Regions from separate parts of the Escherichia sp. XD33 genome, predicted to be linked through region 2. Evidence: predicted binding sites of a transcription regulator. Region 2 holds the regulator's gene; the other holds the start of a gene.
What was found. Region 2 encodes Fur, which represses iron uptake genes when iron is present. Its sites were predicted from a motif close to ATAATAATGAGAACNACTATCAA; they were not measured.
Positions count from the first base shown of each region.

Region 1: a site for Fur is predicted at 1,108-1,130, ahead of feoA (ferrous iron transporter A). Genes of this name have one in related genera too.

Region 1 is NZ_JAENDM010000006.1:74,969-82,900, reverse strand. It holds gene K0778_RS05865 (Tex family protein) at 1-804, shown strand, start outside; gene feoA (ferrous iron transporter A) at 1,242-1,469, shown strand; gene feoB (Fe(2+) transporter permease subunit FeoB) at 1,486-3,807, shown strand; gene feoC ([Fe-S]-dependent transcriptional repressor FeoC) at 3,807-4,043, shown strand; gene rpnA (recombination-promoting nuclease RpnA) at 4,246-5,124, shown strand; gene bioH (pimeloyl-ACP methyl ester esterase BioH) at 5,153-5,923, opposite strand; gene gntX (DNA utilization protein GntX) at 5,961-6,644, shown strand; gene nfuA (Fe-S biogenesis protein NfuA) at 6,703-7,278, shown strand; gene gntT (gluconate transporter) at 7,638-7,932, shown strand, end outside.
Region 2 is NZ_JAENDM010000011.1:14,986-22,917, reverse strand. It holds gene glnS (glutamine--tRNA ligase) at 1-518, shown strand, start outside; gene K0778_RS08855 (hypothetical protein) at 680-838, opposite strand; gene chiP (chitoporin) at 1,098-2,504, shown strand; gene chiQ (ChiQ/YbfN family lipoprotein) at 2,554-2,880, shown strand; gene fur (ferric iron uptake transcriptional regulator) at 2,964-3,410, opposite strand; gene uof (fur leader peptide) at 3,403-3,489, opposite strand; gene fldA (flavodoxin FldA) at 3,699-4,229, opposite strand; gene ybfE (LexA regulated protein) at 4,369-4,662, opposite strand; gene ybfF (esterase) at 4,802-5,566, opposite strand; gene seqA (replication initiation negative regulator SeqA) at 5,751-6,296, shown strand; gene pgm (phosphoglucomutase (alpha-D-glucose-1,6-bisphosphate-dependent)) at 6,322-7,932, shown strand, end outside.

The DNA.
Region 1 (7,932 bases), on a different contig from region 2:
ACCCGCGTGGCGGGCCTGACGCGCATGATGGCGCAAAACATCGTGGCCTGGCGCGATGAGAACGGCCAGTTCCAGAACCGTCAGCAACTGCTGAAAGTCAGCCGTCTGGGGCCGAAAGCCTTCGAGCAGTGCGCGGGCTTCTTGCGCATTAACCACGGTGATAACCCGCTGGATGCTTCTACCGTCCACCCGGAAGCCTATCCGGTGGTGGAACGCATTCTGGCAGCAACACAGCAGGCACTGAAAGATCTGATGGGTAACAGCAGCGAACTGCGTAACCTGAAAGCGTCTGACTTTACTGATGAAAAATTCGGTGTGCCGACAGTAACTGACATCATCAAAGAGCTGGAAAAACCGGGTCGCGATCCGCGTCCGGAATTTAAAACCGCTCAGTTTGCCGATGGCGTCGAGACAATGAACGACCTGCAACCGGGTATGATCCTCGAAGGTGCGGTGACCAACGTCACCAACTTTGGCGCGTTTGTCGATATCGGCGTGCATCAGGACGGCCTGGTTCACATCTCTTCATTGTCGAACAAGTTTGTGGAAGATCCGCATACCGTGGTGAAAGCGGGCGACATTGTGAAGGTGAAAGTGCTGGAAGTGGATCTTCAGCGTAAACGTATCGCCCTGACTATGCGTCTGGACGAGCAGCCTGGCGAAACCAACGCCCGTCGCGGCGGCGGTAATGAACGCCCGCAAAACAACCGCCCGGCAGCCAAACCACGCGGTCGTGAAGCGCAGCCTGCCGGTAATAGCGCGATGATGGATGCGCTGGCGGCGGCAATGGGCAAAAAACGTTAAACGCCCGGACTGGCCCCTAAACCTGCGCGATAAGGCGTTCACGCCGCATCTGGCAACGAACGCCTTGCCTGACATAAAAGTGCCGGAGAATATCTCCGGCCTTTTTATTCCACAACCAAACTCATAATATATTCCGGCAATATTTATCACTTCATTAACAACTGAAACCTTAATTAAACATTAGCCAGTCCGGGTAATTCACTATTCGAATTATATTTTCGCTGCGATATAACCTTGAGCCACATCAACATTGAGTCAGATTATTATTCAAACCAACATTCGCACACATTTTAAGTATTGCTGATAGAAACCATTCTCATTATCATTGTGTTGTTGATTATTTAATCTCTCCTTTGTTGGCAAATCATCTGGTCTCATGTCGCTGTCAAACGCCCCATGAGGTAGTTATCCAGTTAATGAGAAACAAGTAGGCACCTATGCAATACACTCCAGATACTGCGTGGAAAATCACTGGCTTTTCCCGTGAAATCAGCCCGGCATATCGCCAAAAACTGCTTTCTCTTGGCATGTTACCTGGCTCCTCTTTTAATGTGGTGCGCGTCGCTCCACTCGGCGACCCCATTCATATCGAAACCCGTCGTGTGAGCCTGGTATTACGCAAAAAAGATCTGGCCTTATTAGAAGTGGAAGCGGTTTCCTGTTAATACGGTGATAACAACAATGAAAAAATTAACCATAGGCTTAATTGGTAATCCAAATTCTGGCAAGACAACCTTATTTAACCAGCTCACTGGCGCACGTCAGCGTGTAGGTAACTGGGCTGGCGTTACCGTCGAACGTAAAGAAGGGCAATTCTCCACCACCGATCATCAGGTCACGCTGGTGGACCTGCCCGGCACCTATTCTCTGACCACCATCTCATCGCAGACCTCGCTCGATGAGCAAATCGCCTGTCACTACATTTTGAGTGGCGACGCCGACCTGCTGATTAACGTGGTGGATGCGTCTAACCTTGAGCGTAACCTGTACCTGACGCTACAACTGCTGGAACTCGGCATTCCCTGCATTGTGGCACTGAACATGCTCGACATTGCCGAGAAGCAAAATATTCGTATTGAAATTGATGCTCTGTCGGCGCGTCTGGGCTGTCCGGTGATCCCGCTGGTTTCAACCCGTGGTCGCGGTATTGAAGCGCTCAAGCTGGCGATTGATCGCTATAAAGCTAACGAGAATGTGGAACTGGTACATTACGCACAGCCGCTACTCAACGAAGCAGATTCACTGGCAAAAGTGATGCCTTCCGACATCCCGCTGAAACAACGTCGCTGGCTGGGCCTGCAAATGCTGGAAGGCGATATCTACAGCCGCGCCTACGCCGGTGAAGCGTCGCAGCATCTTGATGCCGCCCTCGCCCGTCTGCGTAATGAGATGGACGATCCGGCGCTGCACATTGCCGATGCGCGTTACCAGTGCATTGCTGCCATCTGTGATGTGGTAAGCAACACCCTGACGGCAGAACCCAGCCGTTTCACCACTGCGGTAGATAAAATCGTGCTCAACCGTTTCCTCGGTCTGCCGATTTTCCTCTTTGTGATGTACCTGATGTTCCTGCTGGCTATCAACATCGGCGGGGCGTTACAGCCGCTGTTTGACGTCGGCTCCGTGGCGCTATTTGTGCATGGTATTCAATGGATTGGCTACACGCTCCACTTCCCGGACTGGCTGACTATCTTCCTCGCCCAGGGCCTGGGTGGCGGCATTAACACCGTGCTGCCACTGGTGCCGCAGATTGGCATGATGTACCTGTTCCTCTCCTTCCTTGAGGACTCCGGGTATATGGCGCGTGCGGCGTTTGTGATGGACCGTCTGATGCAGGCGCTGGGCTTGCCGGGGAAATCCTTTGTGCCGCTGATCGTCGGTTTCGGTTGTAACGTACCGTCGGTAATGGGTGCACGTACGCTTGATGCACCGCGTGAACGTCTGATGACCATCATGATGGCACCGTTTATGTCCTGCGGCGCGCGTCTGGCTATCTTCGCAGTATTCGCGGCTGCCTTCTTCGGGCAGAACGGTGCGCTGGCGGTCTTCTCGCTGTATATGCTGGGTATTGTGATGGCGGTGCTGACTGGCCTGATGCTCAAGTACACCATCATGCGCGGTGAAGCGACGCCGTTTGTCATGGAGTTGCCGGTCTATCATGTACCACACGTTAAAAGCCTGATTATCCAGACCTGGCAGCGTCTGAAAGGCTTCGTTCTGCGTGCTGGTAAAGTGATCATCATCGTCAGCATTTTCCTGAGCGCTTTCAACAGCTTCTCGCTGAGCGGGAAAATCGTCGATAACATCAACGACTCGGCGCTGGCGTCCGTCAGCCGGGTGATCACCCCGGTCTTCAAGCCAATTGGCGTGCATGAAGATAACTGGCAGGCAACGGTTGGCCTGTTTACAGGTGCCATGGCGAAAGAAGTGGTAGTGGGTACGCTCAACACCCTCTACACCGCAGAAAATATTCAGGACGAAGAGTTCAATCCGGCAGAATTTAACCTCGGTGAAGAGCTGTTCAGTGCGATAGATGAAACCTGGCAGAGCCTGAAAGACACCTTCAGCCTTAGCGTACTGATGAACCCCATTGAAGCCAGCAAAGGCGACGGCGAAATGGGTACCGGGGCGATGGGCGTGATGGATCAGAAATTCGGTAGCGCAGCAGCAGCTTACAGCTACCTGATTTTCGTCCTGCTGTATGTACCATGTATCTCGGTGATGGGGGCTATCGCCCGTGAATCAAGCCGTGGCTGGATGGGCTTCTCCATCCTGTGGGGGCTGAATATCGCTTACTCACTGGCAACATTGTTCTATCAGGTCGCCAGCTACAGTCAGCATCCAACTTACAGCCTGGTGTGCATTCTGGCGGTTATCCTGTTTAACATCGTGGTTATCGGTCTGCTGCGCCGCGCGCGTAGCCGGGTGGATATCGAACTGCTGGCAACCCGCAAGTCGGTAAGCAGTTGCTGCGCAGCCAGCACCACCGGTGATTGCCATTAATGGCTTCACTTATTCAGGTGCGCGATTTGCTGGCGTTACGGGGCCGTATGGAAGCGGCCCAGATAAGCCAGACATTGAACACTCCACAGCCAATGATTAACGCCATGCTGCAACAACTGGAAAGTATGGGCAAAGCCGTGCGGATTCAGGAAGAACCTGACGGCTGCCTCTCTGGCAGTTGTAAAAGCTGCCCGGAAGGAAAAGCCTGTCTGCGCGAGTGGTGGGCGCTGCGTTAACCTTACTCCATCGCCTGTTTTGGAAAGCCCGGTATGCGTCTGCATCCGGGCTTTTTTGCGTGCGGCTTTCCATAAAAATGCAACTCTTGCAGCACGGCGTAAGTTCCTTTGAAAGCATCTCGCAGGGATGAAAACTCGCTAATACACAGGTGTGGAGTGGCGCGTAGAGTCGCGGCATTCAAACAACAGGTGAAGGAACGCCATGAGCAAAAAGCAGAGTTCCACCCCACACGATGCGCTGTTCAAACTCTTTTTACGCCAACCGGACACGGCTCGTGATTTTCTTGCGTTTCATTTACCGGCACCCATTCACGCGCTTTGTGATATGAAAACCCTCAAGCTGGAGTCGAGCAGCTTTATTGATGACGATCTGCGTGAAAGCTATTCCGATGTGCTGTGGTCGGTGAAAACGGAACAAGGACCAGGATACATCTATTGTCTGATTGAACATCAAAGCACCTCAAACAAACTGATCGCATTTCGCATGATGCGTTACGCTATTGCCGCAATGCAAAATCACCTTGATGCTGGATACAAAACGTTGCCGATGGTGGTGCCATTGTTGTTTTACCACGGTATTGAAAGCCCCTATCCCTATTCGCTGTGTTGGCTGGATTGTTTCGCCGATCCCAAACTGGCAAGGCAGCTTTATGCCTCCGCATTTCCGCTGATTGATGTCACCGTCATGCCTGATGATGAAATCATGCAGCACCGACGTATGGCGCTGCTGGAGTTAATTCAAAAACATATTCGTCAACGCGATCTGATGGGGCTGGTAGAGCAAATGGCCTGCTTATTAAGTAGTGGATACGCTAATGACAGACAAATCAAAGGGCTGTTTAATTACATACTGCAAACCGGCGACGCGGTACGTTTTAACGATTTTATCGACGGCGTTGCCGAACGTTCACCGAAACACAAGGAGAGTTTAATGACAATTGCGGAAAGATTGCGGCAGGAGGGGGAACAATCCAAAGCCCTGCATATAGCCCAAATAATGCTTGAATCCGGAGTCCCTCTTACAGACATCATGCGCTTTACCGGGGTGTCAGAAGAAGAGTTGGCTGCGGCGAGCCAGTAAATTTCTGTCTCGCCATTTCAAAAGTTGCCTACACCCTCTGCTTCAACGCCACCAGCAGGTGACAAAACTCGACCGGATGCGAAATAAACGGCGCATGGGCCGCTTTGGCGAAGATATATGATTCGCTGTGAGGCCAAAGTTTATCCAGCATCGGCACCACTTTGCGCGGCACCAGACCGTCGAGATAGCCATACAATCGCAAAAACGGCATGGACACGTTTTGCAGCGGCTGACGGAGATCGACCGTTTTCAGGATTTCCAGCCCGCCATTAAGCACGTCAACCTCCGGCATCGGTAACGCCAGAACGGTTTTCTTCAACGCCCGCGCATCCTGGCGCGCCGTTTCAGTCCCCATGGTTTGTAACGCCAGGAACCGCTCCACTGTACGCTGAAAATCATCACTGAGTTGCTGCTGAAATCCCGCCAGCACGTCCGGTTTTATCCCCGGCCACTCGTCACGAGCACTAAAACAAGGTGACGACGCCACGGTGACCAGCGCCTGAACACGCTCGGGATGGGTTAAAACAATTTGGCTTGCCACCAGCCCGCCCAGACTCCAGCCTAACCAAATGGCTTTATCAGGTGCCTGTTGCAGCACGGCTTCGGCCATATCAGCAAGTGACAGCGCACCAAATCCCCGGCTACGCCCGAAGCCGGGCAGGTCAACAAGGTGCAGCGTAAAATGCGAGCTAAGTTCCTCGTCAATGCAACGCCACACTTCGGCATTCAGTCCCCATCCGTGCAGCAGCACAAGATGAACATTCCCCTGACCTTTGGTCTGCCACCAGATGTTATTCATCCGCTATTGTTCTCTTTTGACTTACAAGGATGAACATATGCTAACAGTACCGGGATTATGCTGGCTATGCCGAATGCCACTGGCGTTAGGTCATTGGGGGATTTGTTCGGTCTGTTCACGCGCCGCCCGTACAGATAAAACGTTATGCCCACAATGTGGATTACCCGCCACACACTCCCATCTTCCCTGCGGTCGTTGCCTGCAAAAACCGCCGCCCTGGCAAAGACTGGTCACGGTTGCGGACTATGCGCCGCCGTTAAGTCCGCTAATCCACCAGCTTAAATTTTCCCGGCGCAGTGAAATCGCCAGCGCCCTGTCACGTCTGTTACTATTGGAAGTCTTACACGCTCGTCGCACCACCGGGTTGCAATTGCCGGATCGCATCATCAGCGTTCCGTTATGGCAGCGGCGTCACTGGCGTCGGGGATTTAATCAGAGCGATTTGCTGTGTCAGCCGTTATCACGCTGGTTGCACTGCCGATGGGATAGCGAAGCCGTCACACGAACACGGGCCACTGCGACCCAGCATTTTCTCAGTGCCCGGCTACGCAAGCGCAACCTGAAAAATGCCTTTCGTCTTGAATTGCCCGTGCAAGGTCGCCATATGGTGATTGTGGATGATGTCGTTACCACCGGAAGTACCGTCGCAGAGATTGCGCAGTTGCTTTTACGCAATGGTGCGGCGACTGTCCAGGTCTGGTGCCTTTGTCGAACCTTGTAGAGCCTCGATGATGGGCGTATTATAACCAACTAAAATAGTCAACTATTAGGCCATTACTATGATCCGTATTTCCGATGCTGCACAAGCGCACTTTGCCAAACTGCTGGCAAACCAGGAAGAAGGGACACAAATCCGCGTATTTGTGATTAACCCTGGCACGCCTAACGCTGAATGTGGTGTTTCTTATTGTCCGCCGGATGCCGTAGAAGCCACCGACACTGCCCTGAAATTTGACCTGCTGACCGCGTATGTTGATGAGTTAAGCGCTCCTTACCTGGAAGATGCAGAGATCGATTTTGTTACCGACCAGTTGGGTTCTCAGCTAACACTGAAAGCCCCGAACGCCAAAATGCGTAAAGTGGCAGACGATGCACCGCTGATGGAGCGCGTGGAGTATATGCTGCAGTCGCAGATCAACCCACAGCTTGCTGGTCACGGTGGTCGCGTTTCGCTGATGGAAATCACCGAAGACGGTTACGCCATTCTGCAATTTGGCGGCGGCTGTAACGGTTGTTCCATGGTCGATGTGACGCTGAAAGAAGGGATCGAGAAGCAGCTGCTGAACGAATTCCCGGAGCTGAAAGGTGTGCGCGATCTCACCGAACACCAGCGCGGCGAACACTCCTACTACTAAGTTATCCCGTCTTTTGTAGATTGCCCGATGCGACGCTAAAGCGTCATTTCGGGCCTACGTTGAACATGTGCCAGACGTTGGCGCAGCCTTGCTTTGGCAAATCCTCGGTTCGTTTCCCCGCGATAATATGACCAACCTCTCATAATTTAAATTTACCCCGCTCTGGTGATTCTCAAACGCCAGATGTTACCCGTATCATTCACATGGGTACCAAACATACTCCTGACATCTGACTACAATAATTAGTTTTAGTGGGTATCAGTCGTGGTGCCGCAATATCTCTGTTCCCGATTGGGATAATTAGAGTTTGTCGTCAGAAAATTGACGTTACCCATAACAAATGAAAGGCCAGGTAAATCATGCCATTAGTCATTGTTGCTATCGGTGTAATCTTGTTGTTGCTCCTGATGATCCGCTTCAAAATGAACGGCTTCATCGCTCTCGTCCTCGTGGCGCTTGCTGTTGGATTAATGCAAGGAATGCCGCTGGATAAAGTTATTGGCTCCATCAAAGCCGGTGTCGGCGGGACGCTCGGTAGCCTTGCCCTGATCATGGGTTTTGGCGCAATGCTGGGCAAAATGCTGGCAGACTGCGGTGGCGCACAACGTATCGCCACCACGCTGATTGCCAAATTTGGTAAAAAACACATCCAGT
Region 2 (7,932 bases):
GCGGTGAGATTTGGATTGATCGCGCCGATTTCCGCGAAGAAGCTAACAAGCAGTACAAACGTCTGGTGCTGGGTAAAGAAGTGCGTCTGCGTAATGCTTATGTGATTAAGGCAGAACGCGTCGAGAAAGATGCCGAAGGTAATATCACCACCATCTTCTGTACTTATGACGCCGATACCTTAAGCAAAGATCCGGCAGATGGTCGTAAAGTCAAAGGTGTTATTCACTGGGTGAGCGCGGCACATGCGCTGCCGGTTGAAATCCGTTTGTATGACCGTCTGTTCAGCGTGCCTAACCCAGGTGCTGCGGATGATTTCCTGTCGGTGATTAACCCGGAATCGCTGGTGATCAAACAGGGCTTTGCTGAACCGTCGCTGAAAGATGCGGTTGCGGGTAAAGCATTCCAGTTTGAGCGTGAAGGTTACTTCTGCCTCGATAGCCGCCATTCTACGGCGGAAAAACCGGTATTTAACCGCACCGTTGGGCTGCGTGATACCTGGGCGAAAGTAGGCGAGTAATTTTAAGTTTCGCTATGCCGGATGGGGCGTTTACGTCGCATCCGGCAAGGAACAGACAAACAGTTTCAAACGCTAAATTGCCTGATGCGCTACGCTTATCAGGCCTACATGATCTCTGCAATATATTGAGTTTGCGTGCTTTTGTAGGCCGGATAAGGCGTTCACGCCGCATCCGGCAAGAAATATGCAAACAATCCAAAACGCCGCGCTCTGCGGCGTTTTTTCTGCTTTTCTTCGCGAATTAATTCCGCTTCGCAATTTATCCATAAAATAAATTTAAAATCACAAAACATAATTAAATAAAATGTAACCGCTTTCATCTTGCTGGAAATTCACGCTTTTATTCTTCTGCAAGCCTTTCAACCGCAAACTTAAGCCTTGTAACAAAAATCATCAAAATATGTGCGGTTGCTCATGTTCTTACATTCTGGTTACAGAAAGAGATTGATAATTCGCGTCGCGAAAAATAGTCTGTTCCTGTAGTCAGCGAGACTTTTCTCAACGCTACTTTTTTAATTTTTATTTTTTTTCGCTGTTCACCTTTGGTGCAGCAATTTATACGTCAAAGAGGATTAACCCATGCGTACGTTTAGTGGCAAACGTAGTACGCTGGCGCTGGCTATCGCCGGTGTTACAGCAATGTCGGGCTTTATGGCAATGCCGGAGGCTCGCGCCGAAGGATTCATCGACGATTCAACCTTAACCGGCGGTATATATTACTGGCAGCGTGAACGCGACCGTAAAGATGTTACCGACGGCGACAAATACAAAACCAACCTTTCTCACTCCACCTGGAATGCCAACCTCGATTTTCAGTCTGGTTATGCTGCTGATATGTTCGGCCTTGATATTGCCGCGTTTACGGCGATTGAAATGGCGGAAAACGGCGACAGCTCTCACCCGAACGAAATCGCGTTTTCAAAAAGTAATAAAGCCTATGACGAAGACTGGTCCGGCGACAAAAGCGGTATAAGCCTGTATAAAGCAGCGGCCAAATTTAAATACGGTCCGGTTTGGGCGAGGGCAGGTTATATTCAGCCAACCGGTCAGACGCTGTTAGCGCCTCACTGGAGCTTTATGCCGGGTACTTATCAGGGTGCGGAAGCCGGAGCGAATTTTGATTACGGCGATGCCGGTGCATTGAGTTTCTCCTACATGTGGACCAACGAATACAAAGCGCCGTGGCATCTGGAAATGGATGAGTTTTATCAGAACGATAAAACCACCAAAGTTGATTATCTGCACTCCCTTGGGGCGAAATACGACTTCAAAAATAACTTCGTACTGGAAGCGGCTTTTGGTCAGGCGGAAGGGTATATCGATCAATATTTTGCCAAAGCCAGCTACAAATTTGATATCGCCGGTAGCCCGTTAACCACCAGCTACCAGTTCTACGGTACCCGCGATAAAGTTGACGATCGCAGCGTCAACGACCTTTATGACGGCACCGCCTGGCTGCAGGCGTTGACCTTTGGTTACCGGGCGGCTGACGTAGTGGATTTGCGCCTCGAAGGCACCTGGGTTAAGGCTGACGGTCAGCAGGGATACTTCCTGCAACGTATGACTCCAACCTACGCTTCCTCAAACGGTCGCCTGGATATCTGGTGGGACAACCGTTCTGACTTCAACGCCAACGGCGAAAAAGCAGTCTTCTTCGGTGCGATGTATGACCTGAAAAACTGGAATCTTCCAGGCTTCGCCATCGGCGCTTCCTACGTTTACGCATGGGATGCTAAACCTGCGACCTGGCAGAGCAATCCGGATGCGTACTACGACAAAAACCGGACTATTGAAGAGTCTGCATACAGCCTGGATGCGGTCTATACCATTCAGGACGGTCGCGCCAAAGGCACGATGTTCAAACTGCACTTCACCGAATACGACAACCACTCCGACATCCCAAGCTGGGGCGGTGGTTACGGCAACATCTTCCAGGATGAGCGTGACGTAAAATTTATGGTAATCGCACCATTCACCATCTTCTGATGCCCGACGCGGCAGGTTTTGTGCCTGCCGCACGTTTGAGGAATTTGCTATGAAAAAACTGATTCTCATCGCCATGATGGCATCGGGGCTGGTAGCTTGTGCGCAATCAACCGCACCACAGGAAGACAGCCGTCTGAAAGAGGCATACAGCGCCTGTATCAACACCGCGCAAGGTTCGCCGGAAAAAATTGAAGCCTGCCAGAGCGTGTTAAACGTGCTGAAGAAAGAGAAACAACATCAGCAGTTTGCCGACCAGGAAAGTGTCCGCGTACTGGATTATCAGCAGTGTCTGCGTGCAACGCAAACCGGAAATGATCAGGCGGTGAAAGCCGATTGTGATAAGGTCTGGCAGGAAATTCGCAGTAATAACAAATAAGTGAGAGCTGTAACTCTCGCTTTTCTTATTTCCCTTGCATAAAAAAGCCAACCCGCAGGTTGGCTTTTCTCGTTCAGGCTGGCTTATTTGCCTTCGTGCGCGTGCTCATCTTCGCGGCAATCGCCTTCGGCACAGTGACCGTAAAGATAGAGACTGTGGTTAGTCAGGCGAATGCCATGTTTTGCGGCAATTTCACGCTGACGCGCTTCGATGGAATCATCACTAAATTCGATAACCTTGCCGCAGTCGAGGCAGATCAGGTGATCGTGGTGATGTTGCTGTGTCAGTTCAAATACGGATTTACCGCCTTCAAAATTGTGGCGGGTGACGATACCAGCGTCGTCAAACTGGTTCAGTACGCGATATACCGTAGCCAGACCAATTTCTTCACCCATATCGATCAGACGTTTGTATAAATCTTCCGCACTGACGTGATGGTTGTCCGGCTCCTGAAGAACTTCCAGGATTTTTAAACGAGGAAGCGTTACTTTCAGGCCAGCTTTCTTTAGGGCGGTATTGTTATCAGTCATGCGGAATCTGTCCTGTTACTAAGCGGTTCACTTCATTAGAAGAAGTGACAGAATTTGCTCTTGAGATAATGCGTATCATTATAGAATTGCCACGCCTAAATGAAAACCACAAGTCCCTGGCAAATATTGTTAATAAAAACGTGGCATAGCTTACATTTACAACGGCAAGGCCACTTGAACACCGGGACATTGTACAGGTACAACAGCAAAAGTTACAAATTTGTAGCAATTATTTTGATTGGCATTATCTATTAATACGGCGTAGACATGAGTCTACGCCGCATCACATCAGGCATTGAGAATTTCGTCGAGATGCAACTCTTCAGAAATCTGTTTAACCCATTTTTCTACACGTTCAGCGGTCAGTTCCGGCTGACGGTCTTCGTCGATAGCCAGACCGACAAAGTGGTCGTCATCTGCCAGACCTTTTGATGCTTCGAAATGATAGCCCGCAGTTGGCCAGTGACCAACGATGGTTGCACCGCGCGGTTCAATGATGTCGCGGATGGTGCCCAATGCGTCGCAGAAATATTCGGCGTAATCTTCCTGGTCACCACAACCAAACAGCGCAACCAGTTTGCCATTGAAATCAATCTCTTCGAGAGTCGGGAAGAAGTCATCCCAGTCACACTGCGCTTCGCCGTAATACCAGGTTGGGATGCCCAGCAGCAGAATGTCATAAGCTTCCAGATCTTCTTTGCTGCTTTTTGCAATGTCATGGACATCGGCAACGTCTTTACCAAGCTGTTTTTGAATCATTTTTGCGATATTTTCGGTATTACCGGTGTCGCTGCCGAAAAAGATGCCAGTGATAGCCATGAGTGAAATAACCTCTTGAAACTTATTGAAATGGGGGTGGAAAATTGCCCACGGATAAAGGCAATCATAGCAGAACAGGCAGTCTTGCGGAATCAGCAAACGAGCAGGACTGCACACTGTGCTACATGAAAGTGGAAATTTAAACGATGCCCTGACTACGCAGCGCCGCCAGTTGCTGCATTAACATCTCTTCGATCAGTTCGCTACGGCTCATATTGCGCGATTCCGCCAGCTCGTTCAGCGCCTCGACAGCTTCCGCGTTCAGCTTCAGTTCGACACGCTTAAGGCCACGTACTTTGTCGCGTTTTAGTTGGTTGCGTTTATTAATACGCAGCTGTTCATCGCGCGAAAGCGGATTAGTTTTCGGTCGTCCCGGTCGACGCTCGTGCGCGAACAGATCTAATGTCGTACGGTCCGTTTGTTCTTTGGCCATGATCTTGGTGACTTCGGGGGAAACAATCAGCCAGGCCTCTGCCCGGATGGATAGCGCGCCATAATACATCAGCGCGATGAGTCACGCCAACGCCCACGCGCGGAAAGCGACGCGGACGCTGGGTTTTTAATCAGTTGCGTTAATCATTGAGATAGCGACGGATAGCGCGTAATACCGCATCTGGTTTTTCAGCATGGACCCAGTGACCCGCGCCTGCAATGACATGCGCCCGTGCCTGTGGAAATTGTGCCAGTAAATCATCACGGTACTGCTCGCTAACATACGGAGAATTACCACCAGGGATAAACAGGGCAGGGTGATCCCATGCCGGGATTTTCTCCCAACCCACAATATGCGGATACTGATCCCACAATACCGGCACGTTAAAGCGCCACTCCCCGTCAACAAAAGATTTCAACAGAAACTGAATCACCCCTTCTTCATTAAGATGCTGGCGCATTATTGCTGCTGCTTGCTGGCGAGTTTGTGCGTCCGATTCACTGACCGCGTTGATAGCTGCGAAAATCTCATCATGACGGCGTACGTGATAGTCGACCGGTGCGATATCGATCGCCACCAGTTTATCGATGCGATCGGGGGCCAGTGCAGTAAGTGCCATTACCGCTTTACCGCCCATGGAGTGACCGATAAATGTTGCTTTGTCGATCTGCAGTGCATCCAGGGTATCAACAAGATCCTGCGCCATCGCCGGGTAATTCATTACCGGCTCTCTCGGTGAAAGACCGTGGTTACGCATATCAACCTGGATGATATTGTGATCGTTTACCAGATCGCGAGCCAGTACGCCAAGGTTGTCGAGGCTACCAAACAGACCATGGACAAGAACGATGGGAGAATTATTGTGCTGGTTTTGTGCAGTTTGCGCGCGGATATTCAATTTCATGGCAAAGTTCTTTTTTTCGCGTTGTCGGGTTAGGGTATTATGTTGACCATTGTGCCACAGGGCTGCAACAAATAAGGTTTATTCCGAGTTTTTCTGCAAGCCAGGCTTGACGCTATCCGCTGCCGGGATTTATTCATATACTCCTGGCGACTTGTATTCAGCTAAGACACTGCACTGGATTAAGATGAAAACGATTGAAGTTGATGATGAACTCTACAGCTATATTGCCAGCCACACTAAGCATATCGGCGAGAGCGCATCCGACATTTTACGGCGTATGTTGAAATTTTCCGCCGCATCACAGCCTGCTGCTCCGGTGACGAAAGAGGTTCGCGTTGCGTCACCTGCTATCGTCGAAGCGAAGCCGGTCAAAACGATTAAAGACAAGGTTCGCGCAATGCGTGAACTTCTGCTTTCGGACGAATACGCAGAGCAAAAGCGAGCGGTCAATCGCTTTATGCTGCTGTTGTCTACACTATATTCTCTTGACGCCCAGGCGTTTGCCGAAGCAACGGAATCGTTGCACGGTCGTACACGCGTTTACTTTGCGGCAGATGAACAAACGCTGCTGAAAAATGGTAATCAGACCAAGCCGAAACATGTGCCAGGCACGCCGTATTGGGTGATCACCAACACCAACACCGGCCGTAAATGCAGCATGATCGAACACATCATGCAGTCGATGCAATTCCCGGCGGAATTGATTGAGAAGGTTTGCGGAACTATCTAAAACGTTGCAGACAAAGGACAAAGCAATGGCAATCCACAATCGTGCAGGCCAACCTGCACAACAGAGTGATTTGATTAACGTCGCCCAACTGACGGCGCAATATTATGTACTGAAACCAGAAGCAGGGAATGCGGAGCACGCGGTGAAATTCGGTACTTCCGGTCACCGTGGCAGTGCAGCGCGCCACAGCTTTAACGAGCCGCACATTCTGGCGATCGCTCAGGCAATTGCTGAAGAACGTGCGAAAAACGGTATCACTGGCCCTTGCTATGTGGGTAAAGATACTCACGCCCTGTCCGAACCTGCATTTATTTCCGTTCTGGAAGTGCTGGCAGCGAACGGCGTAGATGTTATTGTGCAGGAAAACAATGGCTTCACCCCGACGCCTGCCGTTTCCAATGCCATCCTGGTTCACAATAAAAAAGGTGGCCCGCTGGCAGACGGTATCGTTATTACACCGTCCCATAACCCGCCGGAAGATGGTGGTATCAAGTACAATCCGCCAAATGGTGGCCCGGCTGATACCAACGTCACTAAAGTGGTGGAAGATCGTGCCAACGCACTGCTGGCCGATGGCCTGAAAGGCGTGAAGCGTATCTCCCTCGACGAAGCGATGGCATCCGGTCATGTGAAAGAGCAGGATCTGGTGCAGCCGTTCGTGGAAGGGCTGGCCGATATCGTTGATATGGCGGCGATTCAGAAAGCGGGCCTGACGCTTGGCGTTGATCCGCTGGGCGGTTCCGGTATCGAATACTGGAAGCGCATTGGCGAGTATTACAACCTCAACCTGACTATCGTTAACGATCAGGTCGATCAAACCTTCCGCTTTATGCACCTTGATAAAGACGGCGCGATCCGTATGGACTGCTCCTCCGAGTGTGCGATGGCGGGCCTGCTGGCACTGCGTGATAAGTTCGATCTGGCGTTTGCTAACGACCCGGATTATGACCGTCACGGTATCGTCACTCCGGCAGGTTTGATGAATCCGAACCACTACCTGGCGGTGGCGATCAATTACCTGTTCCAGCATCGTCCGCAGTGGGGCAAAGATGTTGCCGTTGGTAAAACGCTGGTTTCTTCTGCGATGATCGACCGTGTGGTCAATGACTTGGGTCGTAAGCTGGTAGAAGTCCCGGTAGGTTTCAAATGGTTTGTTGATGGTCTGTTCGACGGCAGCTTCGGCTTTGGCGGCGAAGAGAGCGCAGGGGCTTCCTTCCTGCGTTTCGACGGCACGCCGTGGTCCACCGACAAAGACGGCATCATCATGTGTCTGCTGGCGGCGGAAATCACCGCTGTCACCGGTAAGAACCCGCAGGAACACTACAACGAACTGGCAAAACGCTTTGGTGCGCCGAGCTACAACCGTTTGCAGGCAGCTGCGACTTCCGCACAAAAAGCGGCGCTGTCTAAGCTGTCTCCGGAAATGGTGAGCGCCAGCACCCTGGCAGGTGACCCGATCACCGCGCGCCTGACTGCTGCTCCGGGCAACGGTGCTTCTATTGGCGGTCTGAAAGTGATGACTGACAACGGCTGGTTCGCCGCGCGTCCGTCAGGCACGGAAGACGCATATAAGATCTACTGCGAAAGCTTCCTCGGTGAAGAACATCGCAAGCAGATTGAGAAAGAAGCGGTTGAG